2 regions of the Mesorhizobium sp. M2E.F.Ca.ET.209.01.1.1 genome follow, and region 2 is predicted to be linked to the other one. Evidence: predicted binding sites of a transcription regulator. Region 2 holds the regulator's gene; the other holds the start of a gene.
What was found. Region 2 encodes PhoB, which activates phosphate uptake and scavenging genes when phosphate is short. Its sites were predicted from a motif close to TGTCATNNANCTGTCAT; they were not measured.

Region 1 (14,531 bases), on a different contig from region 2:
TCCGGCGTTTCCAGCCGCGGCGTCATCGACGACATGCGCGAGATGAGCGTCGCCAACGACTACCGCAAGAAGACCAACATCCGCGCCTCCAGCGTCTATCAGCTGACCGGCAACCTGTCGGGCGGCAACCAGCAGAAGGTGGTGCTGTCGAAATGGCTGTTCGCCGATCCGGAAGTGCTGATCCTCGACGAGCCGACGCGCGGCATTGACGTCGGCGCCAAGTACGAAATCTATACGATCATCGCCCGCCTCGCCGCCGAGGGCAAAGCGATCATCGTCATCTCGTCGGAAATGCCCGAATTGCTCGGCATCACCGACCGCATCTATGTGATGAACGAAGGGCGTATCGTCGGCGAAATGGCGGCAAGCGACGCCAGCCAGGAAAAAATCATGCGCGCCATCGTTCGCGGAGAAGGAAAAAAAGCATCATGAGCACAGAAAGCGCTCCCGCACCGCAGAGCGGCACAGCCGAGGACGTCAAGCAGGGTCCGCGCATCGCCGTGTCGGCGCTGACGACGAATCTGCGCGAATACGGCCTGATCATCGCGCTGATCGTCATCATGCTGTTCTTCCAGTACACGACGTCGGGCACGCTGTTCAAACCGGTGAACCTCTCGAACCTGGTGCAGCAGAACTCGTTCATCATCGTGATGGCGCTGGGCATGCTGCTGGTGATCGTCGCCGGCTATATCGACCTCAGCGTCGGATCGGTGGCAGGCTTCATCGGCGCGCTCGCGGCGATGATGATGGTGATCTGGCCGCTCGGCATATTCTCGAATCCGCTGGTGGTGTCGATCGTCTGCCTGATCGTCGGCGCGCTGATCGGCGCGGCGCAAGGCTACTGGATCGCCTATCACAAGATACCGAGCTTCATCGTGACGCTGGCCGGCATGCTGATCTTCCGCGGCATCTGCCAGGCGCTGCTTGGCGGCGGCTCCTCGGTCGGCCCGCTGCCGGACAGCTTCAAGGCGCTGAGCTCCGGCTTCATTCCTGACGTGATCGGCCCGCTGACGCTGATCCCGCCGACGGTCAATGCCGCCGGCAAGACCATCGTCGGCAGCGGCTTGACGCTACACATGACGACGATCGTGCTCGGCCTGATCGCGGTGCTCGCTTACGCCTATTTCGGCTTCCGGACGCGGCGCAAGCGCGAGCGTCACGGCTATGAGGCGGAGCCCTTCCCGCTGTTCGTCGTCAAGACGCTGGTCGGCAGCGTGCTGGCGCTGTTCCTGGTGTTCCAGTTCGCGAGCTACCGGGGCCTGCCGGTCGTGCTGCTGGTGATGGGCGTGCTCATCTCGCTGTTCGTCTTCGTCACCAAGCGCATGACCATCGGCCGCCGTATCTATGCCATGGGCGGTAACGCCAAGGCGGCGCAGCTGTCGGGCATCAACACCGAAAGGCTAACGTTGATGGTCTTCATCAACATGGGCGTGCTGTCGGCTCTGGGCGGCCTGATCATCGCGGCGCGCCTCGGCCAGGCCGTGCCGGCCGCCGGCCTCGGCTCAGAGCTCGACGTCATCGCGGCCGTCTTCATCGGCGGCGCCTCGGCAATGGGCGGCGTCGGCCAGGTGATCGGCGCCGTGGTCGGCGGCTTCATCATGGGCGTGATGAACAACGGCATGTCGATCATGGGCGTCAATGTCGACTGGCAGCAGGTGGTCAAGGGTCTGGTGCTGCTCGGCGCCGTGATTTTCGACGTCTACAACAAGAACAAGGCTTAACGGCCGGAACAAGTTCAGGAGGAATACGGGTTCCAGATCGCGACGCTGCCGGCAACCCGTCGGCGCCAAGAAGTCCAGGCAAGGACCGAGCTCGCGAACGCAATCCGGACGAAGAGTTTCAACCGTGGTGGGGATCGCTCCTCGCCGCGCCGGGTAAGGCTTGCCCGCGGGCGGCCGCTAAATGAGAGAGGATTCGAACATGCTGATCTCCCAGATCCTCGACGACGCCGAGACGATCCGCGTCGTCGCCCGCAATGGCGGCGGCAAGACCAGGGTCATCAATGGCGCGCGCAGCGTCTATTCGCTGGCGATGGAGGCCGCGCGCACCGGCATCGGCCTCGAAGCGCTGATCGAGCGCAAGGGCTATGGCGAGACGGTCGATCTCGATGCCGTCTACAAGAGGGGCCGGCTGGTTTCGCCGATCAACCATCCGGATCCGGCGCATCTGCATCTCACCGGCACCGGGCTGACGCATCTCGGCTCCGCGGCGACGCGCGATTCCATGCACAAGAAGCTCAGCGAGGGCGGGGAGGAGGAACTCACCGATTCCATGAAGATGTTCCGCATGGGTCTGGAAGGCGGCAAGCCGGCCAAGGGCCAGGTCGGCGTGCAGCCGGAATGGTTCTACAAGGGCAACGGCACGATGGCGGTTGCGCCGGGCGCGCCGCTGATGTCGCCGGCCTTCGCGCAGGACGGCGGCGAGGAGCCCGAGATCGCCGGTATCTATGTGATCGGCGACGACGGCGCGCCGTTCCGCGTCGGCTTCACGCTGTCGAACGAGTTCTCCGACCACGTCACCGAGCGGGTGAACTATCTGTTCCTCGCCCACTCCAAGCTGCGCAACGCCTCGTTCGGCCCCGAGATCCTGATCGGCGACCTGCCGGCCGACGTCCGCGGCGCATCGCGCATCTGGCGCGACGGCAAGCTGCTGTGGGAAAAGCCGTTCCTGTCGGGCGAAGCGAACATGTCGCACACCATCGCCAATCTCGAGCACCACCACTTCAAATATTCCGCTTTCCGCCAGCCGGGCGACGTGCATGTGCACATGTTCGGCACCGCGACGCTCTCCTTCGCCGACGGCATCAGGACCGAGGCCGGCGATACGTTCGAGATCGAGGCGCCGGATTTCGGCCTGCCGCTGCGCAATCCGCTGGAGATCGAAAAGCCGGTGAAGGTGGCGGTGAAGGCGCTGTAGGATAGGACCGAGATTGGGGGAGAAATGAAACGCATCCGGCCGAGCTTGGCGTTCACAGGCTTGGTACTGGCGCTCGCCTGCTCCTCCTTGACCGCTTACGCCGCCGGAAAATGCAGTCCAATAACCTATCGTGAAGCCCGGTCGGCAATGTCGAGCCGTCTTCTGGCCACCGGATACTCAAGGACGCAGGCGGACTTTCTCGTGCGCAATGCGGATCGCATGACATCCGCGCTGCCCGCAACTGCGCTGAACGACAGCGGACAGGCTTGCGGCATCGACTCCGCGAGGGCCCATGTCCTTGGATGCCTCGACAGGCAACTGTTCCCATTGGGCGCGGGCTCAAGCTCTCCGCTTGATGAAACGAAGCAGACCAAGGGATTTTGGGGCAGGAAGCGTCTGACCGTTCGAGAGCTACTCTTTATCGGCCATTTCCATGCCTGCCTCGGCGCGGCGGAAGAATATCTCTTTCGCCACTGACAGGGCCAGCGAGGATCACCGCGCCGCGCGAAAATGCTTGGAAAGCTTCAAGCCCTGCGCCTGGTAGTTCGAGCCGAGATCGGTGCCGTAGAGCGCCTGCGGACGCTTCAGCATGTGCTCGTAGACGAGACGGCCGACGATCTGGCCGTGGTCGAGGATGAAAGGCACTTCGTGGCTGCGCACTTCGAGCACCGCGCGGCTGCCGCTGCCGCCGGCGGCGGAGTGGCCGAAGCCCGGATCGAAGAAGCCGGCATAGTGGACGCGGAACTCGCCGACCAGCGGATCGAAGGGTGTCATCTCGGCGGCGTAGAGCGGCGGCACGTGCACGGCCTCGCGGCTGACCAGGATGTAGAATTCGTCAGGGTCGAGCACGATCTCGCCGGCGCCGCTCTTATAGATCGGCTCCCAGAAATCGACCACATCCTGCGCGGCGCGCTTGTCGACGTCGACCAGGCCGGTGTGGTGCTTGCCGCGATAACCGACAAGCCCGTCCTTGTCGCCGTCGAGGTCGATGGAGAGCGCAATGCCGCCGCCGGAAATGTTGGGCGGCTCGGTGGCGACCAGCATCTCGGCACGGTGGAGGTCACGCAGCTCGCTTTCCGAAAGCACGGCATTGCCGATGCGGAAACGGATCTGCGACAGCCGCGAGCCGGCGCGGACGACAATCGGGAAGGTGCGCGGGCTGACTTCGAGATAGAGCGGCCCGTGATAACCGGCGGCGATCTTGTCGAACTCGTGGCCACGATCGGTCATGACCCGCGTGAAGATATCGAGGCGGCCGGTCGAGCTCTTCGGATTGGCCGACGCCGAAACCTCAGCCGGCAATGCCAGGCTTTCCAGCAAAGGCACGATGTAGACGCAGCCGGTTTCCAGCACCGCGCCCCCGGTGAGGTCTATCTCGTGCAGCTTCAGCCGTTCGAGCTTGTCGGCGACCAGATGATCGGGACCCGGCAGGAAGGAGGCGCGCACGCGATAGGCCTTGTCGCCGAGCCTCAGATCGAGGCTGGCCGGCTGGATCTGGTTGGCGTCCAGCGCGCGCGGCGACTTAAGCGCGTTTGCCTTAAACAGCGCCGCGATGTCCTGATCCGGAAGAATGCCTGTCTGCCGCAAAGGCTGGCTCCGTTCACGAGGCCGGGCGAGGACCTTAGCAGGCACTTGCCGCCCGGCTGGTACAAACCTCTTAATGAAGCCGGCAATTGACGCAAGCGCGGCGCTCATTTAAAGGGTCGTTATCCCGTGGTGATTTGGCCGGTCGGCTTGCAGCCACGTTAAACAAGTCGCTAAAGGACCGTCGAGCCGCAAGGCTATATGGACCGGTTGCGACTTCGCGGCCGGTTTTTTTGTGTCTGGAAGCAGGGCTATGAGCACCAAGAAGCGCAACTGGAAACCTCAGACGGCACTCGTGCATGGCGGAACATTGCGTTCCCAGTTCGGCGAGACGGCGGAGGCGATGTATCTCACGCAGGGCTATGTCTACGAGACGGCGCAGGCGGCGGAAGCCCGCTTCAAGGGCGAGGAGCCGGGCTTCATTTATTCGCGCTACGCCAACCCGACCGTCGATATGTTCGAAAAGCGCATGTGCGCGCTGGAAGGGGCCGAGGACGCCCGCGCCACGGCCTCCGGCATGGCCGCCGTTTCCGCCGCACTGCTCTGCAGCGTCAAGGCAGGAGACCACATCGTTGCGGCGCGTGCCCTGTTCGGCTCCTGTCGGTGGGTGGTGGAGACGCTGGCGCCGCGCTACGGCATCCAGTCGACGCTGATTGACGGCACCGACGTCGCCAACTGGGAAAAGGCTGTTCGCCCGAACACCAAGCTGTTCTTCCTGGAAAGCCCGACCAACCCGACGCTGGAGGTGGTCGACATCGCCGCGGTCGCCAAGCTTGCCAATTCGATCGGCGCGCGCGTGGTCGTCGACAACGTCTTTGCCACGCCGCTGCAGCAGAAGCCGCTGCAGCTCGGCGCCCATATCGTGGTCTATTCGGCGACCAAGCATATAGACGGCCAGGGCCGCTGCCTCGGCGGCGTCATCCTGTCGGACAAGAAATGGATCGACGAGAACCTGCACGACTATTTCCGCCATACCGGCCCCAGCCTGTCGCCGTTCAATGCCTGGACGCTGCTCAAAGGCCTGGAGACACTGCCGCTGCGCGTGCGCCAGCAGACGGAGAGCGCCGGCAAGATCGCCGATTTCCTGGCCGGACGGCCGGAGATCGCCCGTCTCATCTATCCGGGCCGCGCCGACCATCCGCAGGCGGATATTGTGAAGAAGCAGATGTCGGGCGGCTCGACGCTGATCTGCCTCGACGTCAAGGGCGGCAAGCAGGCGGCCTTCGCCTTCCAGAACGCGCTCGACATCGTACTGATCTCCAACAATCTCGGCGACGCCAAGAGCCTGATCACCCATCCGGCGACGACGACGCACAAGAACCTGAGCGACGAGGCGCGGGCGGAACTCGGGATCGGGCCCGGCACGCTCAGGCTCTCCGTCGGCCTGGAGGACACCGACGATCTGCTGGAGGACATCGAGCAGGCACTGAAGGCGGCCAAGTAGTCCTGTAGATACCGCCGAAGATCGACCGAGACCTTTCAGGCGATCTCCTCGAGCTCCGTCAGCGCGCGGGTTCGGATGGTCATGGCGTTGCCCCGCCATTCGACAGCGCCGCCGAACCAGGCGCGCGCCCAGATGGCGGGCAGCATGACGTCGCGCACGATCATCGCGGTGACGCTGCGCGGCGACAGGCACCAGCCCTTGGCCAAGGCGAGCAGGCATTCCGGCAGGTAGGCGATCGCCGGCACGCACAAGGCCGTGGTGGGAAGGCTGACGCCGGCGCCTGCCGCGGCAATCAGCGCCAGCAGCAGCGGCACCGCGGCGCCCGTCAGGATCTCCGGCGCGAAGAACAGCGGGAACGTGACCCGGCGCAGCCGCGCCCAGCGCGCCTGGCGCGACCAGATCTCGGCGAACCGGCGCTGGCCGAGCGGCTGCTCGAAAGGCGAGGCGACAAGATTGACGCGCAGGCCCAGGCCGTTGACCAGCTTGGTGGCGGCGGCGTCCTCGGCGATCTCGGCGGCCAAGGCCTGGATGCCGCCATTGGCGTCCAGCATCGGCTTGTTCCACAGCATGCTCTTGCCCTGGGCGAAGCCGAGGCCGAGCGCCTCGCCGGCATATTGCCACCGCGCCTGCAGCGTGTTGAGGAAGGCACATTCGACTTCGGCCCAAAAACCGTCAGGACGCGAGCCGATCGGCGTCGAGCAGACGAGGCCGGTGTCCGGCCGCCATGCCGCCATCAGGTGCTGGACATAATCCCTCGGCATCAGAACGTTGGAGTCGGCGAGGATCACCCAATCGTGCCGTGCCGCCTGCCAGCCCTTGACGCAGTTGTTGAGCTTGGGATTGGCGCTGACGCGGTCGTCACCGATCAGCAGCCGCGCCGAAACCTCCGGGTGGCGCGCGACCGCCGCCTCGATGAGCCTGACCACCGGGTCCTCGGCATGCGCGACGCAGAAGATCAGCTCGTAGCGCGGCCAGTCGAGCGAGAAGGAGCGCTGCAAGGTCTCTTCGGTGAACGGCTCGACACCGCGCGAAGGCACGATGATCGATACCGGCGCCCGTGTGCCGGAGGGCGGCGCAATGACATGCCGCCGCCTCAGCCGCGACGAGGCGAGCAGGATGCTGGCGAGATTGGAGAGAAGAAGGGCTGACGAAGCCAGGCCGGCTGCGATAGTCAGTTCCATCGAGATCTGGTCACTCCCGATCGAGAGTTTCACCGTTTCACAGAAACGGCGAACCACTCTATCTCTTTGTTTTCACGCAATTCCGGACGGAAAACCGCTCACACTTTTCCTGGAATTGCTCCTGGCCTAACGCGGCCGTTTCATCAGTCGACAGAGCGCCCGAGTCGCCCGGCACGGTTTGTGCACACCAACATTGTCATGTGTCACTTAAATGACATTGTTTTTCGGCACGTGCGCTACAACGCTGGCAGGCGGACTTCCGCTTTCGCGTAATAACCGCGACGTGTGACAAATGTTTCCCTGCAGCGGCAACCGGAGTAGCCCATGTATCGCGCCGTGACGCGCAATATCGAAGTGCTGGTCAGGCCCTTCTATCTGGAGGATAGATCCGATCCGTCGGAGAACCGCTATGTCTGGGGCTATCAGGTGACGATCGACAACCGCTCCGACGATTTCGTGCAGCTTTTGTCGCGCTACTGGCACATCACCGACGGCCAGGGCCGTGTCGAGGAGGTGCGCGGCGCAGGCGTCGTCGGCGACCAACCGGAGCTCAATCCCGGCGACAGCTATCAATACACCTCGGGCTGCCCGCTCTCGACGCCGTCGGGCATCATGGTCGGCCACTACACGATGCGCAACAGCCGAGGCGAGACGTTCGATATCGCTATTCCGGCATTTTCGCTCGACATGCCGGGGACAAGGCGGACGGTGAATTAGGCGTCGGCGATTGGCGCATTTCTCCCCGTTCTACGGGGAGAAATGCCCGGCAGGGCAATGAGGGGCAGCGCCGGGCTTCTGAGATTTCCTTGGGGCAAAGGACAGCGAGGCCATCTTCACCAACGTTGGCGCCGCCCCTCAACCGCCCTTCGGGCACCTTCTCCCCGTAGAACGGGGAGAAGGAACGGGCGTCACTCCGCCGCGAACTCGGCCGGGTCGAAGTCGTATTGCGTCGAGCAGAACTCGCAGGCGACATGGATGCCGCCCTCCTCGGTCGAGTCCTTGATCTCCTCAGCCGAGAAGCCCTGGAGGATGCCGTGGATCTTCTCGCGCGAGCAGGAGCATTGGTCGTCGACCGGCACGCTACGGAAGACGCGCACGCCGTGCTCGTGGAACAGCCGGTAGAGCAGCCGCTCGGCGCCCACCGTCGGGTCGATCAGCTCCGTCGGCTCGATGGTGCCGAGCAGCGCCAGCAATTCCTGCCAGGAATTGTCGGCCGGATGGTCCGTCAGCTCGCGGTCGTCGCCGTCGCCGCCCGAAATATCGGGAATGCGCATGCGCTCCGGCGCCTGAGGCAGGAACTGCGCCAGGATGCCGCCTGCCCGCCACTGCTCACGTGCGCCGCCCGGGCCGGGCGTGACCAGCTTGGCGACCGACATCTTGATATCGGTCGGGATCTGCTCCGACTGCCGAAAATAGGTGCGCGCGGCATCCTCCAGCGAGGTGCCGTCGAGCTGGACGATGCCCTGATAGCGCTGCGTATGCGCGCCCTGGTCGATGGTCAAAGCCAGCACCCCATTGCCGAGCAGCGCCTGCTGCGAGGTCTCGCCGGCGGCGATCAGGGACTGCAGCCGGTCGGCGTCGAAGCGCGCATAGGCGCGCAGCGCATGCGGCGTGGTGAAATCAGCCACCAGCATGTCGACCGGCCCGTCGGTGCGGGTCTGCAGAATGAACTTGCCTTCGAATTTCAGCGAGGTGCCGAGCAGCACGGTGAGCACGCAGGCTTCCGCCAGCAGGCGGGCGACGGGCTCGGGATAATTGTGGCGGCTCAGAATAGCGTCGAGCATCGGCCCGAGCTGCACGGTGCGGCCGCGCACGTCGAGCGGCGCGACCTCGTAAGGCACGACGTGGTCGTCGCCGGCGAAGCCGAATTCACCGAGTTGGGGTTTATGCTCAGCCAAGGTCTGGGTTTCCAACATGACAAAACTCCGGGGCGCAGCCATGCAACCCGATGAGCCGCATGCGTCGAAGCGCGTTCAATTTACGTGATGGCCCGCAGATAGGCATCACCTGTCCCCAGATCAAGTTGACCCCGATCGGGCCGGAAGCGGTCAGGTCGGCCCTTCTCAAGCGCCCAGGCACCAGGCCAGCACCGCCTTCTGGGCGTGCAACCGGTTCTCGGCCTCGTCGAAGACCACCGAATGCGGCCCGTCGATCACCTCGTCGGTGACCTCTTCGCCGCGATGCGCCGGCAGGCAGTGCATGAACAACGCATCGGGCTTGGCCTTGGCCATAAGCGCCGCGTTGACCTGATAGGGCAGGAAGACGTTGTGGCCGCGAGCACGGTGCTCCTGGCCCATCGAGACCCAGCTGTCGGTGACGACGCAATCGGCCTGGTCGACGGCTTCCTCGGCGGATTTGGCAAACCGGACCTTGCCGCCATTGGCTTTCGACCAGTCGACATATTTCTCGAAAGGCTCGCTGCCTTCCGGCACCGCGACATTCAAGTTGAAACGGAATCGCGCCGAGGCTTCGAGCAGCGAGTGCAGCACATTGTTGCCGTCGCCGGTCCAGGCAAATGTCTTGCCGGCCACCGGACCGCGATGCTCCTCGAAGGTCATGATGTCCGCCATGATCTGGCAAGGATGCGTGTCGTCGGTCAGTCCGTTGATGACGGGAACCGTAGCGTTCTCGGTGAGCTCCAGCAGCCGGTCATGCGAGGTGGTGCGGATCATGATGGCGTCGACATAACGCGACAGCACTTTTGCCGTGTCGGCGATGGTCTCGGAGCGTCCGAGCTGCATCTCGGTGCCGGTCAGCATGATCGTCTCGCCGCCGAGCTGGCGCATGCCGACATCGAAGGACACGCGCGTGCGCGTCGACGGCTTGTCGAAGATCATCGCCAGCACCTTGCCATCGAGCGGTTTGGAGCGCTCGCCCGCCTTGAGCCGGGTCTTTCGCGCCATCGCGTCGTCCAGCATGATGCGCAGGTCGCCCGCCGAAACGGCGGATAGGTCGGTGAAGTGGCGGACGCTCATCGGCAGGTTCCAGAAATTACTTCGCGGCTTCGGCCGCTATCGCGTCGGTCAGGCCCTTGGCACCGCCGCGGATGCGCTTCAGCGCCTCGCCGATCTCCTCGTCGGTGACGGTGAGCGGCGGCAGGAGGCGGATCACGTTGTCGCCCGCCGGCACGGCAAGCAGGTGCTGGTCGCGCAGCGCCATGTTCACCTTGGTGTTGGGCATGGCGCATTTCAGGCCAAGCATGAGGCCGGTTCCCCTGATGCCCTCGATGACATCGGGAAATTCATCCGCGACCGAGGCCAGACCTTGCTTCAACAACAGCGCCTTGCGCTGCACGTCCTCGAGGAAGCCGTCGGCCAGCACCACGTCGAGCACGGCATTGCCGACCGCCATCGCCAGCGGATTGCCGCCGAAGGTGGTGCCGTGCACGCCGGCGGTCATGCCGGTCGCCGCCTCGTCCGTGGCGAGGCAGGCGCCCATCGGGAAGCCGCCGCCAATGCCCTTGGCGATCGCCATCAGGTCGGGCGTGACGCCAGCCCATTCATGCGCGAACAGCTTGCCGGTGCGGCCGATGCCGCACTGGACCTCGTCGAAGATCAAAAGCAGGCCGTGCTGGTCGCAGAGCTGCCGCAGCCGTTTCAAGGACTGCGTCGGCACCGGGCGTATGCCCCCCTCGCCCTGCACGGGCTCGATGAGGATGGCCGCGGTCTCGGCCGTGATCGCCTTTTCCGCCGCGTCGATGTCGTCGAATGCAACCTGGTCGAAGCCTTCGACCTTGGGCCCGAAGCCCTCGAGATATTTGTACTGGCCGCCGGCGGCGATCGTCGCCAGCGTGCGGCCATGGAAGGCACCTTCGAAGGTGATGATGCGAAAACGCTCGGGATGGCCCTTGACGAACTGATAGCGCCTGGCCGTCTTGATGGCGCATTCCAGCGCCTCGGCGCCCGAATTGGTGAAGAACACCTTGTCGGCAAAGGTGGCATCGACCAGCCGCTCGCCCAGCCGGCGCTGTTCCGGGATCTCGTAGAGATTGGAGACGTGCCAAAGCTTGGCGGCCTGTTCGGTGAGCGCCGCGACCAGATGCGGATGGCTGTGGCCCAGCGAATTCACCGCGATGCCGCCCGCGAAGTCGAGATATCGCTCGCCCTTGTCGGTGACCAGCCAGGTCCCCTCCCCACGGTCGAAAGCCAGGGGTGCGCGGGCGAAGGTCTCGTAAAGCGCCGAACCGCTCATTATATGCGTCTCCGGAACCGGAAATCAAAAAAGCCGCCAATGCGGCGGCCTTTGCGGCTTATCATGTTTTTCGGCCATGAAGTCAACGAAAACGTCACGCAGAAGCGCGTGGCAAGCCCTGACGCCACGCCGGCTCATGAGCAGGCCGGCAAGTTGGGGAAAACCGTAAAAACCGAATCGGTGTTGCCTTTGGGACTCTTGTCACCGAGTCAGCGCATAAGGTATTTGTAGTCGAGAAATAACTATATTTCGTGCGGCGGACCTAAATCACCCGGTACATGTGGTGTCGTTTGCCCGGCGAGAGCCGGCTCGGGAAAGGATTCTGGTCGCCGCACGCATTAGCAGGAGCGCGGTCACATGAACTGGACTGACGAGCGGGTAGAACTTCTCAGGAAATTGTGGTCGGAGGGTCTGAGCGCAAGCCAGATTGCCGCACAGCTTGGCGGAGTGAGCCGCAATGCCGTCATCGGCAAGGTGCATCGCCTGAAGCTGTCGGGCCGCGGCCGCGCGACGGCTGCCCCGGCACGCCAGAAGAAGGTGACGCAAGGCGCCTCGATGCAGAAGTCGGTGGCTCGCGCCGCGAGCCCGGCGCGCCATGTGACCGCCACCATCGGCGCCACCGCGCTGCAAGTGCAGTTCGACGCCGAGCCGGTCGCTCGCCACTACGTCCGTCCGGTCGAGAACGTCGTGGTGCCGATCTCGCGCAACCTGCAGCTCGTCGAGCTGACCGAACGCACCTGCAAATGGCCGAACGGCGACCCGCTCTCGGAAGACTTCAGCTTCTGCGGCAACGACGCCGCCGAGACGGGACCGTATTGCAAGTATCATTCCCGGGTCGCGTTCCAGCCGGCGGCGGAACGGCGCCGCGCTCGCTGAATAGCGAATAGCGAATAGCGAATAGCGAATAGCGAATAGCGAATAGAACGGCTTGGCTTCTGTGATAGGGAGCAAGCCGTTTTTTCGTCGTTCCCTACTCGCTACTCCCTATTCGCTATTCGCTATTCATTTTTTCACAGCCATCCGTTCTTCTTGAACCGCCAATACAGGAACGAGCAGATCGAGGCCATCACCAGCAGGATGACGGGATAGCCATACTCCATCTTCAGTTCCGGCATATCGGAGAAGTTCATGCCGTAGATGCCGGCGAAGGCTGTCGGCACCGCCAGGATGGCGGCCCAGGAGGCGAGCTTCTTGGAGATCGCGGTTTCCTGGCTCTGTCCGACCAGAAGACTGGCTTCGAAAGCGAAAGCCAGAACCTCGCGCAGGGAGTCGATCTTTTCCTGCACGGTGCGGATGTGGTCGGTCACGTCGCGAAACAGCGGATGCATGGCGGCATGGATCTGCGGCAGATCGGCGCTGGTCAGCCGGCGGCAGACCTCGACCAGCGGCAAGGCCGCATTGCGAAGCCGCAGCAGATCGCGGCGCAGCATGTAGAGGCGCTCGATATCGGAACCAGTCATCGGCTTCAAAAGCACCTTGTCCTCGATCGCCTCGACCTCGTCCTCGATCTGCTCCAGCACCGGCATGTAGTTGTCGACGATGAAATCGAGGATGGCGTAGAGGACGAAGTCCTCGCCCTTGGCCAGCGAGTGCGGACAGCTTTCCCAATGCTGGCGCACGGCGGCGTAGGAGGTCGACGGACCGTGCCGGACGCTGACAATGTAGCCGGTGCCGACGAACAGATGCGTTTCGCCGAAGGTGACGCGGCCGTCGATCAATTGCGCGGTGCGGGCGACGATGAAGAGGGCGTCGCCATATTGCTCGATCTTCGGGCGCGCATGTGGGTGCTCGGCATCCTCGATCGCGAGGTCATGCAGGTGGAATTGCGCCTGCACCCTGAGCAGAAGGTTGCGGTCGGGCTCGAGCAGGCCGATCCAGACGACATGGCCGGGTTTGGCTGCCCATTCACCCGCCTGTTCGATGGCGATGTCGGCGACGCGCTTGCCGCTCAAATAGACGCTTGACGCTACGATGCCCGACGTTGGGGCCGGGGTCAGGTTTCGAACTTGTTCCATCGCAAACCTCCCGAGACTGCGACTGACAAAATCGCTCTGCCTGGAAGAGCTTAGCCTAAATCAGAAAACCGTTCGAGAGGCGCCCGTTCACTTAGCCGGCACCGCGCCGGGCAGCACCACCTTGTCGGTCTTGTCGCCCTTCGGCCGGTCGGCGGGCATCTGGTCGCCGGTGACGATGTAGTAGATGGTCTCGGCGATGTTGGTCGCATGGTCGCCGATACGCTCGATATTCTTGGCGCAGAACAGAAGATGCGTGCAGGGCGTGATGTTGCGCGGATCTTCCATCATGTAGGTTAAAAGCTCGCGGAACAGCGAGGTGTACATGGCGTCGATCTGGTCGTCCCGGTCGCGCACGAAGCCGATCCTCTCGACCGAGCGCGAGGCGTAGACGTCGAGCACTTCCTTGAGCTGCGTCAGCGCCATGTTGGCAAGCGCCTCGATACCGCGGAAAAGGCTGTTCGGCTGGCGGCCGTCGACCGAGGCCACGCGCTTGGCGACGTTCTTGCCAAGATCGCCGACACGCTCGATATCGGCCGAAATGCGGATCGCGCCGACGATCTCACGCAAATCCGTCGCCATCGGCTGGCGCCTGGCGATGATGATGATGGCCTTGTCGTCGATCTCGCGCTGTCCCTCGTCGAGGACGATGTCGTCCTGGATGACCTTCTGGGCAAGGCCATGGTCGACATTGACAAGGGCCGCGACAGCCTGCTCGACCATGCGCTCGGCATGGCCGCCCATCGCCGCAATGCGCTTGGACAGGAATTTCAGCTCTTCATCATAGGCACTGACAGTATGGACGGACTGCATCGATATGCCTTCCCGGTTTGTGCCGGCTGGTGCGTTCCCTCAATCTGTCGCTGATACGCGAACCGCATGACAGAAAGAAGAAATCTCGGTTGGCAACCGGTACACGATCAGCGAGCCGGCAAATGAACCGTGAACGCCGCACCCTTGCCGACTTCCGACTTGATCGACAATCTTGCGTTATGACGGGTCAATATATGCTTGACGATCGAAAGGCCAAGCCCGGTGCCTTTCTGGGTGCGACTGTTTTCGACATCGACGCGGTAGAAGCGCTCGGTTATGCGCGGGATGTGTTCTTCGGCGATGCCCGGGCCGTAGTCTCTTATGATGACGTCGATGCCTGGGTCCTGACCGTCCTCGACGCGTGCCATGGAGACGGTCACGCGTCCGCCT
Region 2 (14,531 bases):
GACCTACTATGACGTCACCGAGGTCAAGCGCCGAGACGCCGAGATCGAAAGAGCCAATGCCAGGACGGCCGAGACGTTCAGCAATCTCAGCCTGATGGTAAATTCGATGCCGATCGGCGTCATCGTTGTCGATGCCGAAATGCGGGTCGAGGTGATCAACCGGGCCTTCTACGACTTCTGGAAGGTCGATCCGCTGCGCGCTCCGGCCGGCATCTCTTTTCGCGACCTCATGGAAGCCACTCGTGCCGCCGATCCGTTCGGCGGCGAGGAGCGGAACTGGCAAAGCCATGTGGCCGAGCGGGAAGCCGAAATCCGGGCCGGCGCCGCAGGCTCCAGACAGTTGCCGCGCAGCGACGGCCGCACGCTGATCGCCTCGCTGGCGCCGCTTCCAGGCGGCAAGCGGCTGATCTCCTATGTCGACATCACCGACATGAAGCAGCGCGAGACCGAGGCCGAGGACGCGCGCAGGAACCTCGCCACCGTTCTGGAATCGCTGCCGGCCGGCGTCATCATCTACGACCGCGACGACCGCTTCGTCTTCGCCAACCGCAAGCTGCAGGACACGCTGCCGGCGCTGAAGCCGGCCTGGCAGCCGGGCTGCACGTTTCGCGAAGCATTGGTTCTCGGTCATTCGGTCGGCTATTTCCGCTCGAGCGGCGACACCCAGATCGACAGTCTGTACGGCGTCGACACCGAGCGCTGGCTTGACGCCATGCTCAAGCGGTACCGTTTGCCAAATTCCGCCTACGAGCGCCTCAACGCCGACGGGCGCTGGTACCAGGTCTATGACATGCGCACCGATGACGGGACGTTCATCGGCGTGCGCGTCGATATCACCGACATCAAAGTCCGCGAGAAGGCGCTGCGCGACTCCATGCGCCAGATCGACCTCTACCGGCACGTGATGGACGAGCTGCCGGTGGCGGCCTTCATCAAGGCCGACGATCTCAGCATGGAATTCGTCAACAAGGCCTGGTGCGCGCTGACCGGACTCGCCAAGGACGAGGTGCTCGGCAAGACGGATCGTGAGCTTTTCGCGTCGGAAGAAGCCGACGGCTTCAGCAATGACGATACCGAAGTCGTGGCGACCGGCGCGGGACGCGAGATCGAGGAGGCTGTCACCCATCGTGACGGCACGGTGCGGCAGCTGATGACGCGCAAGAGCCGGCTGGTGGCGACCGACGGCTCGGTGCATCTGGTTGGCTCCAGTACCGACATCACCGAGGTCAAGGCGCGCGAGCAGGCGCTTCGGCAAAGCATGAGCGAGAACGAGGTGTTCCGCAGCCTCATCGACAATGTGCCGGTGTCGATCTACGCCAAACGCTCGGACCTCAGGCAATTCTACGTCAACCAGGGCTGGTGCGATCTCACCGGCTTCAGCAGGGAAGAGGCGATCGGCAGGACCGACGTCGAGATATTCGGAGCGGATGGCGAAGCCTTCGTCGCCGGCGACCTTGCCGTGCTGCGCACCGGAGAGACGCAGGAGATCGAAGAGACGGTGACGCTGCCCGACGGCAGCGTGCGCCATCAGTTCGCGCGCAAGGGCGCGATGATCGCCTCGGACGGCTCGCTCTATCTCATCGGCTCCACCACCGACATCACCGAGCTCAAGCAGCGCGAGGCTGAGCTCAGCGAAGCGCGGCAACGTGCCGTGCTCGCCGACCGGGCCAAGTCGGAATTCCTCGCCAATATGAGCCACGAGATCCGCACGCCGATGAACGGGGTCCTTGGAATGGCGGAACTGCTGGCAAAGTCGGACCTCGATCCGAAGCAGAAGACGTTCACCGACATCATCGTCAAATCCGGCAACGCGCTGCTCACCATCATCAACGACATCCTCGATTTCTCCAAGATCGACGCCGGCCAGCTGGTGCTCGACCCGGCGCCCTTCAACCTCGCCGAGGCGATCGAGGATGTGGCGACGCTGGTCTCGACGCGCGCCAAGGAGAAGGACCTCGAGCTCATCGTCCGCGTCCAGCCGGGGCTCGACGGCGAGTTTGTCGGCGATGTCGGCCGCATCCGGCAGATCGTCACCAACCTGCTCGGCAATGCCGTGAAATTCACCGATGAGGGCCACGTCCTGGTCGACGTGACGGGCGAGCGGGTTCCGGCGGGAACGAAGCTCACCATTTCCGTGACAGATACCGGCATCGGCATTCCCGAGGACAAGCTGAAGCTGGTGTTCGAAAAATTCAGCCAGGTCGACACCTCCTCGACCAGGCGGCATGAAGGCACCGGCCTCGGCCTCGCCATCACCTCGCGGCTGGTGGAGATGATGGGCGGCGAGATCGGCGTCGACAGCGCGGAGGGCAAGGGTTCGACCTTCTGGTTCACCGTCACGCTGCCCAGGGCCGAGCAGGGCGCGCAGCGCATCACGCCGGTCGACGTCACCGGCGCGCGCGTGCTCATCGTCGACGACAATGGCGTCAACCGCTCGATCCTGAGCGAGCAGATGGCATCGTGGACGTTCGATGCCTGCGCGGCCGAAAGCGGCGCCGAAGGGTTGAAGGTGCTGATTGCCGCCGCGGCCTATGGCGTGCCGGTCGATTGCATCGTGCTCGACTACCAGATGCCTGGCATGACCGGCGCCGAGATGGCGCGCATCGTGCGCAACACGGCGGGTCTGGCGCACACGCCCATCATCATGCTGACCTCGGTCGACCAATCGCTCGCCAATACGGCCTATCGCGACCTCGGCATCGATGCGCAGTTGATCAAGCCGGCGCGCTCCTCCGTCCTCCTGGAAACGCTGGTCGCGACCATCCAGCGCCATCGTCACAGCAGCGCCGTGGTGCAACCCGCCGTTGGCGGCGGCCCGCCGCAAGCGGCGCCGGCGCAGACGGCGGCGTCGGACCGCGCCATGCTGCAGCCACCGCCCGTGCGTGCGCGCCCACGCCCGACCGAAGCCGAGCGCGAACTCGACATCCTCGTCGCCGAGGACAATGAGGTGAACCAGATGGTGTTCACCCAGATCCTGGGCGAGACCGGATACCGCTTCGAGATCGTCGGCAACGGCCGCAAGGCGCTCGACGGTTTCGGCAAGCTCAATCCGCGCATGATCCTGATGGACGTGTCGATGCCGGAAATGAACGGGCTGGAGGCGACAGGCGCCATTCGCAAGCTCGAGCAGGACACGGGCACGCATGTGCCGATCGTGGGCGTCACGGCGCATGCGCTGAAGGGCGATCGCGAACGCTGCCTCGAGGCCGGCATGGACGATTACCTGCCGAAGCCGATCAGCCCGCGGGCGCTGCTGGAGAAGCTCGAGCGCTGGCTGGGTTCGGACATCGAGACCCGGCGCAACGCGGGTTAGAGCGAATTTGGCCGGCAGGCGGGCGCAAGGCGTTGACGCATGCGTATGGTGCGATCGCGCCATACCAAAGCAAGCCAAGCTTGGACAATGTGTCATTGATTCCGCTCCTCGGTTACGGGCGGGAGCAGCGACCGCCAACAAGAAACAGCGTCGACTCTACCCCAACGGACCTGTTTTCGGCGATGGCCAGGCCATGATCCGCTCTGGCATTCAGGCAACGCGCTCTCGTCCGGATTTTATTTCCCGGCGGCCACCATATGGCCGCCGGGATAATTTTTGATTCAAAAGTCAGACAAGTTGCTGATTCCCGCGGCAAACTTCGGCCGGTCCTTCGGGGCCTCCGCCGACCTCTCCAGACATCCTCGTCCAGACGTTACCGGGCTGACACGAAACTGTCATGCGACTGTAATAATCGAGGGCTATTGCGCTCACCGGGCGCCGATAGAACGGGTGCCGAAGACCATCTTCCGAACAGGAGCAGGCCACATGAGACATTTCATCCGCTCGGCGGCCGTTGCGATTGCAATGGCTGCGGCATCTACCTTTAGCATCGTCGCCGCGATGGCTGCCGACATTTCCGGCGCCGGCGCCACCTTCCCCTATCCGATCTATGCGAAGTGGGCCGACGCCTACAAGAAGGAGACCGGCATCGGTCTCAACTACCAGTCGATCGGTTCCGGCGGCGGCATCAAGCAGATCAAGGCCAAGACCGTGACTTTCGGCGCTTCCGACGCGCCGCTGAAGGGCGACGAACTCGACGGCACCGGCCTCGCACAGTTCCCGATGGTGATGGGCGGCATCGTTCCGGTCGTCAACCTCGAAGGCGTCAAGCCCGGGGAACTGGTTCTCGACGGCCCGACGCTGGCCGATATCTTCCTCGGCAAGATCACGAGCTGGGATGACCCGGCGATCAAGAAGCTCAACCCTGACGTCAAGCTGCCTTCGCAGGCGATCGCCGTGGTTCACCGTTCAGACGGTTCGGGCACCACCTTCAACTTCACCTACTATCTCGGCGACGTCAGCGCCGACTGGAAGTCGAAGGTCGGCGTCGACAAGGCTGTGGAATGGCCTGTCGGCATCGGCGCCAAGGGCAATGAGGGCGTAGCCAACAACGTTTCCCAGACCGGCGGCGCGATCGGCTATGTCGAATATGCCTATGCCAAGCAGAACAAGCTCACCTATACCGACCTGATCAACAAGGACGGCAAGAAGGTCGAGCCGACCGCTGCGGCGTTCTCGGCTGCGGCGGCCAGTGCCGACTGGAGCTCGCAGCCGGGCTACGGCGTGATCCTGGCCAACCAGGCCGGCGCCGAAACCTGGCCGATGACGTCGGCCACCTGGATCCTCGTCTACAAGAAGCCCGACGACGCGGCGGCTACGACCGAAGCGCTCAAGTTCTTCGCCTGGTCCTACGCCAAGGGCGACGACATGGCCGCCGAGCTGGACTATGTTCCGATGCCCGACGCGGTGGTGAAGAGCGTCGAGGAAATGTGGGGCAAGGACATCGTCGACGCGAACGGCAAGCCGCTCTATTCCGGCATGTAATTCTGACGAACAAGGGAGGGCGCTTCCGGCGCCCTCCTGTCTCTTTCGAAATGCGAGGGGCTAGATGAGTGCCGCTTCCGAAGCCGTGACCGCGTCCTCCATGCGCACCAGAGAAGCGACGGTGCGCCGCTTCGCCCTCACCGATACGATCTTCCGCTCCGCCACGCGTCTTTCCGCCATCCTCGTGCTGGTTATTCTCGGCGGCGTCGCCATCTCGTTGTTTGCCGGCTCATGGCAGGCGCTGTCGAAGTTTGGTTTTTCTTTCCTGACGACCGAGGCCTGGAACCCGGTCACTGAGAATTTCGGCGCCCTGGCGCCCATCTATGGCACGCTCGTCACGTCGGCCATCGCCATTCTTATCGCCGTGCCGATCGGCATCGGCATCGCCGTCTTCCTGACCGAGTTGTGCCCGCGCCCGCTGAGGCGCCCGATCGGCATCGCGGTCGAATTGCTCGCCGGCATTCCCTCGATCATCTATGGCATCTGGGGCCTGTTCGTCTTCGCGCCGTTCCTGCAGACGACGATCCAGCCCTTCATCATCTGGGTCTTCAAAGGCATCCCCGGCCTCAACAGCCTGTTTGCCGGCCCGCCCTACGGCATCGGCCTGCTGACCTCCTCGCTGATTCTCGCCATCATGGTGCTGCCCTTCATCACCTCGATCACCAAGGACGTGTTCGACACGGTGCCCGCCGTGCTGAAGGAATCGGCCTACGGCATCGGCTGCACGACCTGGGAAGTGACGCGGCGCGTGGTCATCCCGTATACACGTGTCGGCATCATGGGCGGCGTGATGCTCGGCCTCGGCCGCGCGCTCGGCGAGACCATGGCCGTCACCTTCGTCATCGGCAATGCGCACCGCATCAGCGCCTCGCTGTTCGCGCCCGGCACCACGATCTCGGCAACCATCGCCAACGAATTCACCGAGGCCGACGGCGAGCTCTACACCTCCTCGCTGGTGGCGCTCGGCCTGATCCTGTTCATCATCACCTTCGTCATCCTTGCCATCGCACGCTACATGCTGCTGCGTATCGATCGCCGTGCGGGAGCCTGATCCATGTCGACAGCCCTGTCTCTCCACCGGAGCCGCAAGCGCAAGAACGGCGTGATGATGGCGCTTTGCGTCGTCGCCGCCGGCATTGGCCTCGCCTGGCTGGCGCTGATCCTCGGCGCGCTGATCTACAAGGGCCTGTCCGGCGTCTCGCTGGCGGTGTTCACGCAAATGACGCCGCCTCCCGGCGATGCCGGCGGTCTGCTCAATGCCATCTACGGCAGCATCGTCATGACCATCATCGGCATCGTCGTCGGCACGCCGATCGGCGTGCTGGCCGGCACCTACATGGCCGAGTACGGGCGCTTTTCACGCCTTACGACAATCGTGCGTTTCATCAACGACATCCTGTTGTCGGCCCCTTCGATCATCGTCGGCCTGTTCGTCTATGAGCTGCTGGTGCGGCCGATGGGTCATTTCTCAGCGATCGCCGGCGCCGTCGCGCTGTCGATCCTGGTGATCCCCGTGGTGGTTCGCACCACCGAGGACATGCTGAACCTCGTGCCCAATGCGCTGCGCGAGGCGGGCACGGCAATCGGCGCGCCGCGCTGGGTGGTTATCCGTTCGGTCGCCTACCGCGCCGCGATGTCGGGCATCGTCACCGGCATCCTGCTGGCGATCGCCCGCATCTCCGGCGAGACGGCGCCGCTTCTCTTCACCGCGCTCAACAACCAGTTCTGGTCGAGCAATCTCAATGCTCCGATGGCCAGCCTGCCGGTGACCATCTTCCAGTTCGCTCTCAGCCCCTACGAGGAATGGCAGCAACTGGCCTGGACGGGCGCTCTCATAATCACCCTGACGGTTCTCGGGCTGAGCATCTTCGCCCGCAGCCTGACCGGACGCAGAGAGGACAGATGAAACCGATGTTGTCCACCGACCTGAACGTAGCCGACACGACCGTCGAGAAGGCCAAGATCGAGGTCAAAGGCCTCAACTTCTACTATGGCCAGTCCAAGGCGCTGAAGGACATCAACCTGTCCCTGCCGGAGCGCAGCGTGACCGCATTCATCGGGCCGTCGGGCTGCGGAAAGTCGACGCTGCTGCGCGTCCTTAACCGCATCTACGAGCTCTATCCGAAGCAGACCGCCGAGGGCCAGGTGCTGCTCGACGGCAAGAACATCCTCGACCGCTCGCAGGACCTCAACCTGCTGCGCACCAAGATCGGCATGGTGTTCCAGAAGCCGACGCCGTTCCCGATGTCGATCTACGAAAACATCGCCTTCGGCGTCAGGCTCTATGAGAAGATCAGCAAGGCCGAGATGGACAACCGCGTCGAGTCGGCGCTGAAGCGCGCCGCGCTGTGGAACGAGGTCAAGGACAAGCTCAACGCCAGCGGCCAGAGCCTGTCGGGCGGCCAGCAGCAGCGCCTGTGCATCGCCCGCACCGTCGCGGTGAAGCCGGAGGTCATCCTGCTCGACGAACCGGCCTCGGCGCTCGATCCGCTGTCGACGGCCAAGATCGAGGAGCTGATCGACGAATTGCAGGCCGACTACACGATCGTCATCGTCACCCACAACATGCAGCAGGCGGCGCGCGTGTCGCGGCAGACGGCGTTCATGTATCTCGGCGAGCTGGTGGAGTTCGACCGGACCGAGAAGATCTTCACCTCGCCGCGTGAGAAGCGCACGCAGGACTACATCACCGGCCGCTTCGGCTGAGTTCATACGAGGACATCATCATGGCCGAACATACCGTTGCCTCGTTCGACGAGGATCTGAGGCAGATCAGCCGGCTGATCAACGACATGGGCGACCTGGCCGGTTCGATGGTTGGCGCCGCGACCAGGGCTCTGCTGGAGACCGACAATGCGCTGGCGCAGCGCGTCGTCTCCGACGACACCATCATGGACGCGCGCCAGCGCGAGCTCGACGACCGCGCGATCACGCTGATCGCCAAGCGGCAGCCGATGGCGGACGATCTTCGCCACGTGGTCGGCTCGATCCGCATGGCGGGCGATCTCGAACGCATCGGCGATCTTGCCAAGAACATCGCCAAGCGCGTCGGCTCGGTCGGCATCAGCGCCGCGCCGCGCGACCTCACACATTCGATCGATTCCATGGCGCAGCTGGTGCTGATCCAGGTCCAGGCGGTAGTCCAGGAATACACGGTGGGCGATGCTTCGGCGCTGGCCAAGCTGCGCAACGACGACGAGCGCATCGACGTCAAATACACCTCCGTGTTCCGCGAACTCCTGACCTACATGATGGAAGATCCGCGCAACATCACCGCTTGCACGCATCTTCTGTTCTGCGCCAAGAATCTCGAGCGCATCGGCGACCATGTGACCAACATCGCCGAGAACGCCTATTATGTGCTGACCGGCATGCAATTGCCCGCCAACCGTCCCAAGCAGGACGAGACGGCAATGTCGGCGCCGGCGGCCTGACGGAAAAGGTTACCCCGATGATCGCGCCACGCATCATGGTGGTGGAGGACGAGGAGCCGCTGGGGGTGCTGCTCCGCTACAACCTCGAATCCGAGGGTTACCAGGTTGAAGTGGTGACCCGCGGCGACGAGGCCGAAATCCGCCTGCAGGAAAACGTTCCCGACCTGCTCGTGCTCGACTGGATGGTGCCGGCGGTTTCCGGCATCGAGCTTTGCCGGCGCCTGAGGATGCGGCCCGAGACCGAGCGGCTGCCGATCATCATGCTGACCGCGCGCGGCGAGGAAAGCGATCGGGTTCGAGGTTTGTCCACCGGCGCCGACGACTATCTGGTCAAGCCGTTCTCGACGCCGGAATTCATGGCGCGCGTCAAGGCGCTGCTGCGCCGCGCCAAGCCGGAGGTGCTGTCCAGCGTGCTCAAGGTCGGCGACATCGTGCTCGACCGCGAATCGCACCGCGTCTACCGCAAGAAGAGCGAGATCAGGCTCGGCCCGACCGAGTTCCGGCTGCTCGAATTCATGATGCGGCATCCCGGCCGCGTGTTCTCGCGCAGCCAGCTGCTCGACAATGTCTGGGGCGAGACGATCTATATCGACGAGCGCACGGTGGACGTTCATGTCGGACGCCTGCGCAAGGCCGTCAACAACGGCCGCATGCCCGATGTCATCCGCACCATTCGTGGCGCGGGGTATGCGATCAGGGAAGACTAGGCTAGAGCCCCGCCATCCCGATGGATCGAAATCATGTTCGAGGGGCAGAACTCAATAGCAGGCGGTTGCCGATGCCGCAGTAGTGGCGATGCGGGGGGATGTGCATGAGGCCCGGCTCGCCTGGCCTCAAGCCTTCCTCCGGCTTTCCCGCAGGCGCTTCACCGTGGCATCGACGATCGGGCCGATGTCACTGCGATCGATACCCACATCCTCGAGATAGTGGTCGTTGAGCCTAGTCAGTTCCTCGATCGCGGCGATCCGGAATACTTCATCCTGGCACCAGCCCACCAGTTTGCCGAGAACGCGCCCGACACCAGAAGAGGACCAGCGACGCCAGGCATGCGGCCTTGCGTATGGCGGCAGGGACTTCACACTAGTTGTCACGTCGAACCTCCCGGAAATGTTTATGCAGTCTCTGCCTTCTCCGGCGGAAAGACCTGAAATGCTCCTGAAAGAGTTCGGAAAAGTTTCCGAAGTCGAGTAGATTTCGGCCCATGGTGACGATCCACCGAATGGGACCGTTCCGTCTCGATACCGAGACGGGAATCGTGTTTCGAAATGCCGAGCCCCTCGCATTGGGACAGCGAGCGGTTGCACTCCTGCGCGTGCTGGTGGAGCGAGCGGGCGCACCCGTCTCCAAGGCTGCGCTGATGGATGCCGGATGGTCCGGTCTCGCCGTTGAAGAAAGCAATCTAACTGCCCAGATCGCGGCACTCCGCCGGGTGTTCGGGGAAGAACCCGGCGGCGAGCGCTGGATCGAGACGCTCCCGCGCCGCGGCTACCGATTCGTCGGACCGATGATCGCGATAAGGAACCCGCCCCAAGAGGAAGGAACGGAGGTGAAGCCGGCGCTCCCCGAAGCGCCCTCCCTCGCCGTTCTGCCCTTCGTCAACATGAGCGGCGACCCCGAGCAGGAATACTTCAGCGACGGCATCACCGAGGACATCATCACCGACCTGTCGAAGGTCTCTACGCTCAACGTTCTGTCGCGCCACACCACGTTCACGTTCAAGGGCAAGGCTGTCGAGATAGGGCAGTTGGCGCAGCGGCTGAAGATTCGATACGTCGTCGAAGGCAGCGTGCGCAAGGCTGGCGGGCGGGTGCGGATCACGGCGCAGCTGATCGACGCAAGCAAGGACAGCCAGGTCTGGGGCGAGCGCTATGACCGCGAACTGAAAGACATCTTTGCGCTGCAAGACGAAATCGCGCAGGCCATCGTGGCGGCGCTGAAGATCAGGCTGCTGCCGGCCGAAAAGACGGCGATCGAGAGCCGCTCAACGCAAGACCCGAAGGCCTATCAGCTCTATCTCCTGGGTCGGCACTACCTCACGCAGCAGGGAGCGAGAAGCTTGGAGATCGCCGTTCGCTTCTGCCGGCAGGCGTTGGAGATCGATCCTGATTACGCCCGCGCCTGGGCTGTGGTCGCCCTCTGCCAAGCGTTCCTGCATTTCGGGGGATCGGAGGAGTCAGGCTTATCAGCCGCCGAAAAGGCGCTCGCGCTGGATGCGACATTGGCCGAGGCTCATGCCGCCAGGGCGCGGGCACTGGCCGCGCTGGGACGCAACGATGAGGCGCTGGCGGCCCATGAGGAATCGCTACGCCTTGAACCGGACTCGTTTGAGGTGCGAGTTAACTTTGGCCTGACCTGCCTTTACCTCGGCCGCTACGAAGACGCCATCGAGCATTGCGAGCGCGCCGCTCAGCTTCTTGAAGCAGACCATTGGGCTCTCCTCATTGCGGCTGATTGCTATCGATTGTTGGGACGACATGACGAACTGGGTGCTGCTTCACGCCGGGCTTTGGAGCGCGCCGAAAGGGAGATCGCGCTGCATCCCGACAACGCGCGTGCCTTATCGTTGGGAGCGATCGCGTTGGCCCATCTGGGAGAGAAAGAGCGCGCCGAGGAATGGGCCGCGCGAGCGTTGACGATCGAGCCGGACGATATGAGGGACTACCACAATATTGCATGCGCCTTTGCCCAAATGGGCGAGCCAGATCGGGCTCTCGATTTGTTGGAGACTTGCCTTCCCAAAGCGCACCTCCTCGCATGGATCAAGCGAGAGCCCGAGTTGATGCCCCTCCACGGCCATCCGCGATATCAAGCCCTGATTGCGCGCGAAGAAGCGCGGTTGGCTGCGATTGCGATCGGGGAATCGAGCTAAGCAGGTGGACATTGGTCGCTTGTCCGATATCTATCTAAGATATCGATGTCAGCATTTGGCGCAGAGCGGCAGCGTTCCCAATCGGGTCGTCTAGATGATTGGTTTCACCGTCAGGCGACGATCTTCCCCGCACCGCTTCTCGCCTGCATGCCCGGCGCGAAGATCTCCTGGTCGACGAAGGTCAGCGCGCGCATGGCGCAGCCTTCTCGGATCAGCGGCAGCTCGTTCGGCTCGGCGTCGAAGGAGATCGAGTTCGAGTGCTGGCCGCCGGCGGTCTGGGCGATCGCCTCTCTCAGCGCCGGCTCGATCAGGTCGAAGGCGGCCGCGCTGACGCCGACCATGGCGACCGGCGCCGGATCGATAAGGGCGAAGAGACTGCCCAGGCCGAAGCCCAGCGCTTCGCCGGCCCGGCGATAGGCCTCGCGCTCGGGGCCGTGCTTTTCGCGCGCCTTGGCGGCAAGGGCGCGCATGTCGGCGTCGCCGATGTCGATCGGCGCAGCGTCCTCGCTCATCCCCATGGCGCTGCGCCAGATGGCGTAATTGCCGGCATAGGCCTCGACGCAGCCGCGGCGGCCGCAGCGGCAAAGCGCGCCGCCCGGACGATGGATCATGTGGCCGAACTCGCCGCCGGAAGAATGCGTGCCGGTGAACAATTCGCCCTTCAGCACAAGGCCCATGCCGATGCCGTGCGAGAGCAGGATGGCGATGAAATTGTCGCGATAGCGCTCGGGATCGCGCCATCGCAGCGCCACCGCCATCATGTTGCAGTCGTTCTCCATGGTGGCAGGGATGTCGAATTCCCTCTCGAGGATGTCAGCGAACGGAATGTCGGTCAGCGGCGTGATCGGCGACCACAGCATGGCGCGCGAGTGGGAATCGGTGATGCCCTGAATGCCCATGGCGATGCGGGCGACACTGCTCACGTCGAGATCAGGATCCTGCAGCCGGCGCTGGACAATCGCCAGGCACTCGCCGATCAGCTCGTCGCGCGGCATGACGAGCGTGTCCAGCCGCCGCTGTTCCTCGGCGATCACCTGGCCGGCATAGTCGATGACGGCGACCGACAGGAAGTTCAGCGACAGCACCACGGTCAGCACCGCGGCGGCTTCGGGGTTCAGCGCCAGGCCGATCTGCGGCCGGCCGCGTTTCAATGCCGTCGGCTCGCTGGCCTTGCTTTCGGTGAGAATGCCCTCCTGGATCAGATCGGCGGAGATCGCCGAAATGGTCGAGTGGCTGAGGCCGGTGGTGGCGGCAATTTCCGTCCGCGACGGCTGGCCGGCGCGGCGCACGGCCGAAATCACCATGGCGCGGTTGCGCCGACGCAAATCGTCGTGGCGGATTCCGACCGACATCGTCTCGCACGTCCTCCCCGGTCATCGCGGCCTTGTGATGATGCCATGGCCTGTCGCTGACACGCCAGGGATAGTGGCAGAAGCCAAAGCCGATGTCATTATTTATTGCGGACCCCGAAAAAAATGCCTGGACCCATCAAATGCCATCAGAATCTCGGTTGACAGCATCATTTCGCTGCATCAGTATTTTTTTGAGGCTCGAAAAAAAGCCTCTATGCCGGCCTTCGGGCCAGTCTGGGTCGCGCCATACAGGGCGCAGGGAGGATATGATGAAAAAATTCGCAGCCGCCATTCTGGCGGGTGTTGCCATGTCGCTGACGCTGGCTTCGGTCGCCGAGGCGAAGGGCAAGGTGATTGGCGTCTCGTGGTCGAATTTCCAGGAAGAGCGCTGGAAGACCGACGAAGCGGCGATGAAGGCCGCCATCGAGGCCGCCGGCGACAAGTATATTTCGGCCGACGCGCAGTCCAATCCGGGCAAGCAGCTGACCGACGTCGAAAGCCTGATCTCGCAGGGCGCCAATTCGCTGATCATCCTGGCGCAGGATGCCTCGGCGATCGGTCCGGCCGTGCAGAAGGCGCTCGATGAAGGCATCCCGGTCGTCGGCTACGACCGCCTGATCGAGAACAAGGACGTTTTCTACCTGACTTTCGACAACAAGGAAGTCGGCCGCATGCAGGCCCGTGAGGTGTTCAAGGCCAAGCCCGAAGGCAACTACGTCTTCATCAAGGGCTCGGGTTCCGATCCGAACGCCGACTTCCTGTTCTCGGGCTCCATGGAAGTGCTGAAGGAGGCGATCGACAGCGGCAAGATCAAGAATGTCGGCGAGGCCTATACCGACGGCTGGCTGCCCGCCAACGCGCAGAAGAACATGGAGCAGTTCCTGACCGCCAACGACAACAAGGTCGACGCGGTTGTGGCGGCCAATGACGGCACCGCCGGTGGCGTCGTCGCGGCGCTGACGGCGCAAGGCCTGGCTGGCACCGTTCCGGTCTCGGGCCAGGACGGCGACCACGCGGCTCTCAACCGCATCGCGCTCGGCACGCAGACCGTGTCGGTGTGGAAGGATGCGCGCGAGCTCGGCAAGAACGCCGCCGAGATCGCCTCGCAGCTCGCCGACGGCAAGAAGATGGCCGACATCGCCGGCGCCAAGGACTTCACGACACCTGGCGGCAACACCGTCAAGTCGCTGTTCCTGACCCCGATCGCAATCACCAAGGACAATCTCAACGTCGTCATCGACGCCGGCTGGATCAAGAAGGACGAAGTCTGCGCTGGCGTTGCCGCCGGCAGCGTCAAGGTCTGCAACTAAGCTTTGCCGACACTAGACCAAAACCTTGCGCCGCGGCCCGAAGGCCGCGGCGTTTTCTCAAAGATTTACCGTTCCGCCGCGAGCGGATAGGCTTCCAGGCTGAGGTCCGGCATCCGCGTCAGACGGCAGGCCGGCGGGAGAAAATCATGACCGACACGACGTCTACCCAACCGGCAGACACCGCGCGTGCCTCGGAGCTGGGCGCCGTTGCCCGGTTCCTGAAGGCTACCGAGCTGGACACCCGCATGCTCGGCATGATCGGCGCGCTGCTCCTGATCTGGATCGGGCTGCATGTGATCTCCAGCCTGCGGCTTGGCGTCAATCCGCTCGATTTCGACAGCCGCACCTTCCTCACGCCGCGCAACCTCTGGAACCTGTCGGTGCAGACTTCGGCCGTGGCGATCATGGCCTCAGGCATGGTGCTGGTTATCGTCATGCGCAACATCGACCTGTCGGTGGGATCGGCCGAAGGGGTGATCGGCATGGTGATGGGCTTTGCGCAGGTGCATTTCCTCGTTCGCTTCGTCGGGCTTGAGCTCGGCAACCCGTGGATCTGGGTCCTGGCGCTGCTGATCGGCCTGGCGCTCGGCCTCATCATCGGCGCCTTCCAGGGCTTCATCATCGCCTATCTCGAAGTGCCGGCCTTCATCGTCACGCTGGGCGGTCTGCTGGTCTGGCGGGGCGCTGCCTGGTGGGTCACCAGCGGCC

Region 1: a site for PhoB is predicted at 7,326-7,342, ahead of EN852_RS14830 (ceramide glucosyltransferase). Genes of this name have one in related genera too.

What each region holds. Positions count from the first base shown of each region.
Region 1 covers NZ_SADP02000007.1:3,965-18,495, reverse strand. Annotated here, with positions in the region: gene mmsA (multiple monosaccharide ABC transporter ATP-binding protein) at 1-432, shown strand, start outside; gene mmsB (multiple monosaccharide ABC transporter permease) at 429-1,721, shown strand; gene araD1 (AraD1 family protein) at 1,921-2,916, shown strand; gene EN852_RS14845 (hypothetical protein) at 2,941-3,393, shown strand; gene EN852_RS14840 (2'-deoxycytidine 5'-triphosphate deaminase) at 3,409-4,503, opposite strand; SAM riboswitch at 4,620-4,697, shown strand; gene EN852_RS14835 (O-succinylhomoserine sulfhydrylase) at 4,754-5,944, shown strand; gene EN852_RS14830 (ceramide glucosyltransferase) at 5,980-7,125, opposite strand; gene apaG (Co2+/Mg2+ efflux protein ApaG) at 7,450-7,842, shown strand; gene EN852_RS14820 (Hsp33 family molecular chaperone) at 8,034-9,065, opposite strand; gene argF (ornithine carbamoyltransferase) at 9,189-10,100, opposite strand; gene EN852_RS14810 (aspartate aminotransferase family protein) at 10,117-11,316, opposite strand; gene EN852_RS14805 (GcrA family cell cycle regulator) at 11,674-12,192, shown strand; gene EN852_RS14800 (magnesium and cobalt transport protein CorA) at 12,327-13,331, opposite strand; gene phoU (phosphate signaling complex protein PhoU) at 13,419-14,141, opposite strand; gene EN852_RS14790 (ATP-binding protein) at 14,249-14,531, opposite strand, start outside.
Region 2 covers NZ_SADP02000012.1:20,854-35,384, forward strand. Annotated here, with positions in the region: gene EN852_RS21400 (PAS-domain containing protein) at 1-3,313, shown strand, start outside; gene pstS (phosphate ABC transporter substrate-binding protein PstS) at 3,800-4,858, shown strand; gene pstC (phosphate ABC transporter permease subunit PstC) at 4,923-5,909, shown strand; gene pstA (phosphate ABC transporter permease PstA) at 5,913-6,764, shown strand; gene pstB (phosphate ABC transporter ATP-binding protein PstB) at 6,761-7,564, shown strand; gene phoU (phosphate signaling complex protein PhoU) at 7,585-8,292, shown strand; gene phoB (phosphate regulon transcriptional regulator PhoB) at 8,310-8,999, shown strand; gene EN852_RS40905 (DUF1127 domain-containing protein) at 9,126-9,383, opposite strand; gene EN852_RS21440 (winged helix-turn-helix domain-containing protein) at 9,494-11,161, shown strand; gene EN852_RS21445 (ROK family protein) at 11,272-12,513, opposite strand; gene xylF (D-xylose ABC transporter substrate-binding protein) at 12,783-13,823, shown strand; gene EN852_RS21455 (sugar ABC transporter permease) at 13,970-14,531, shown strand, end outside.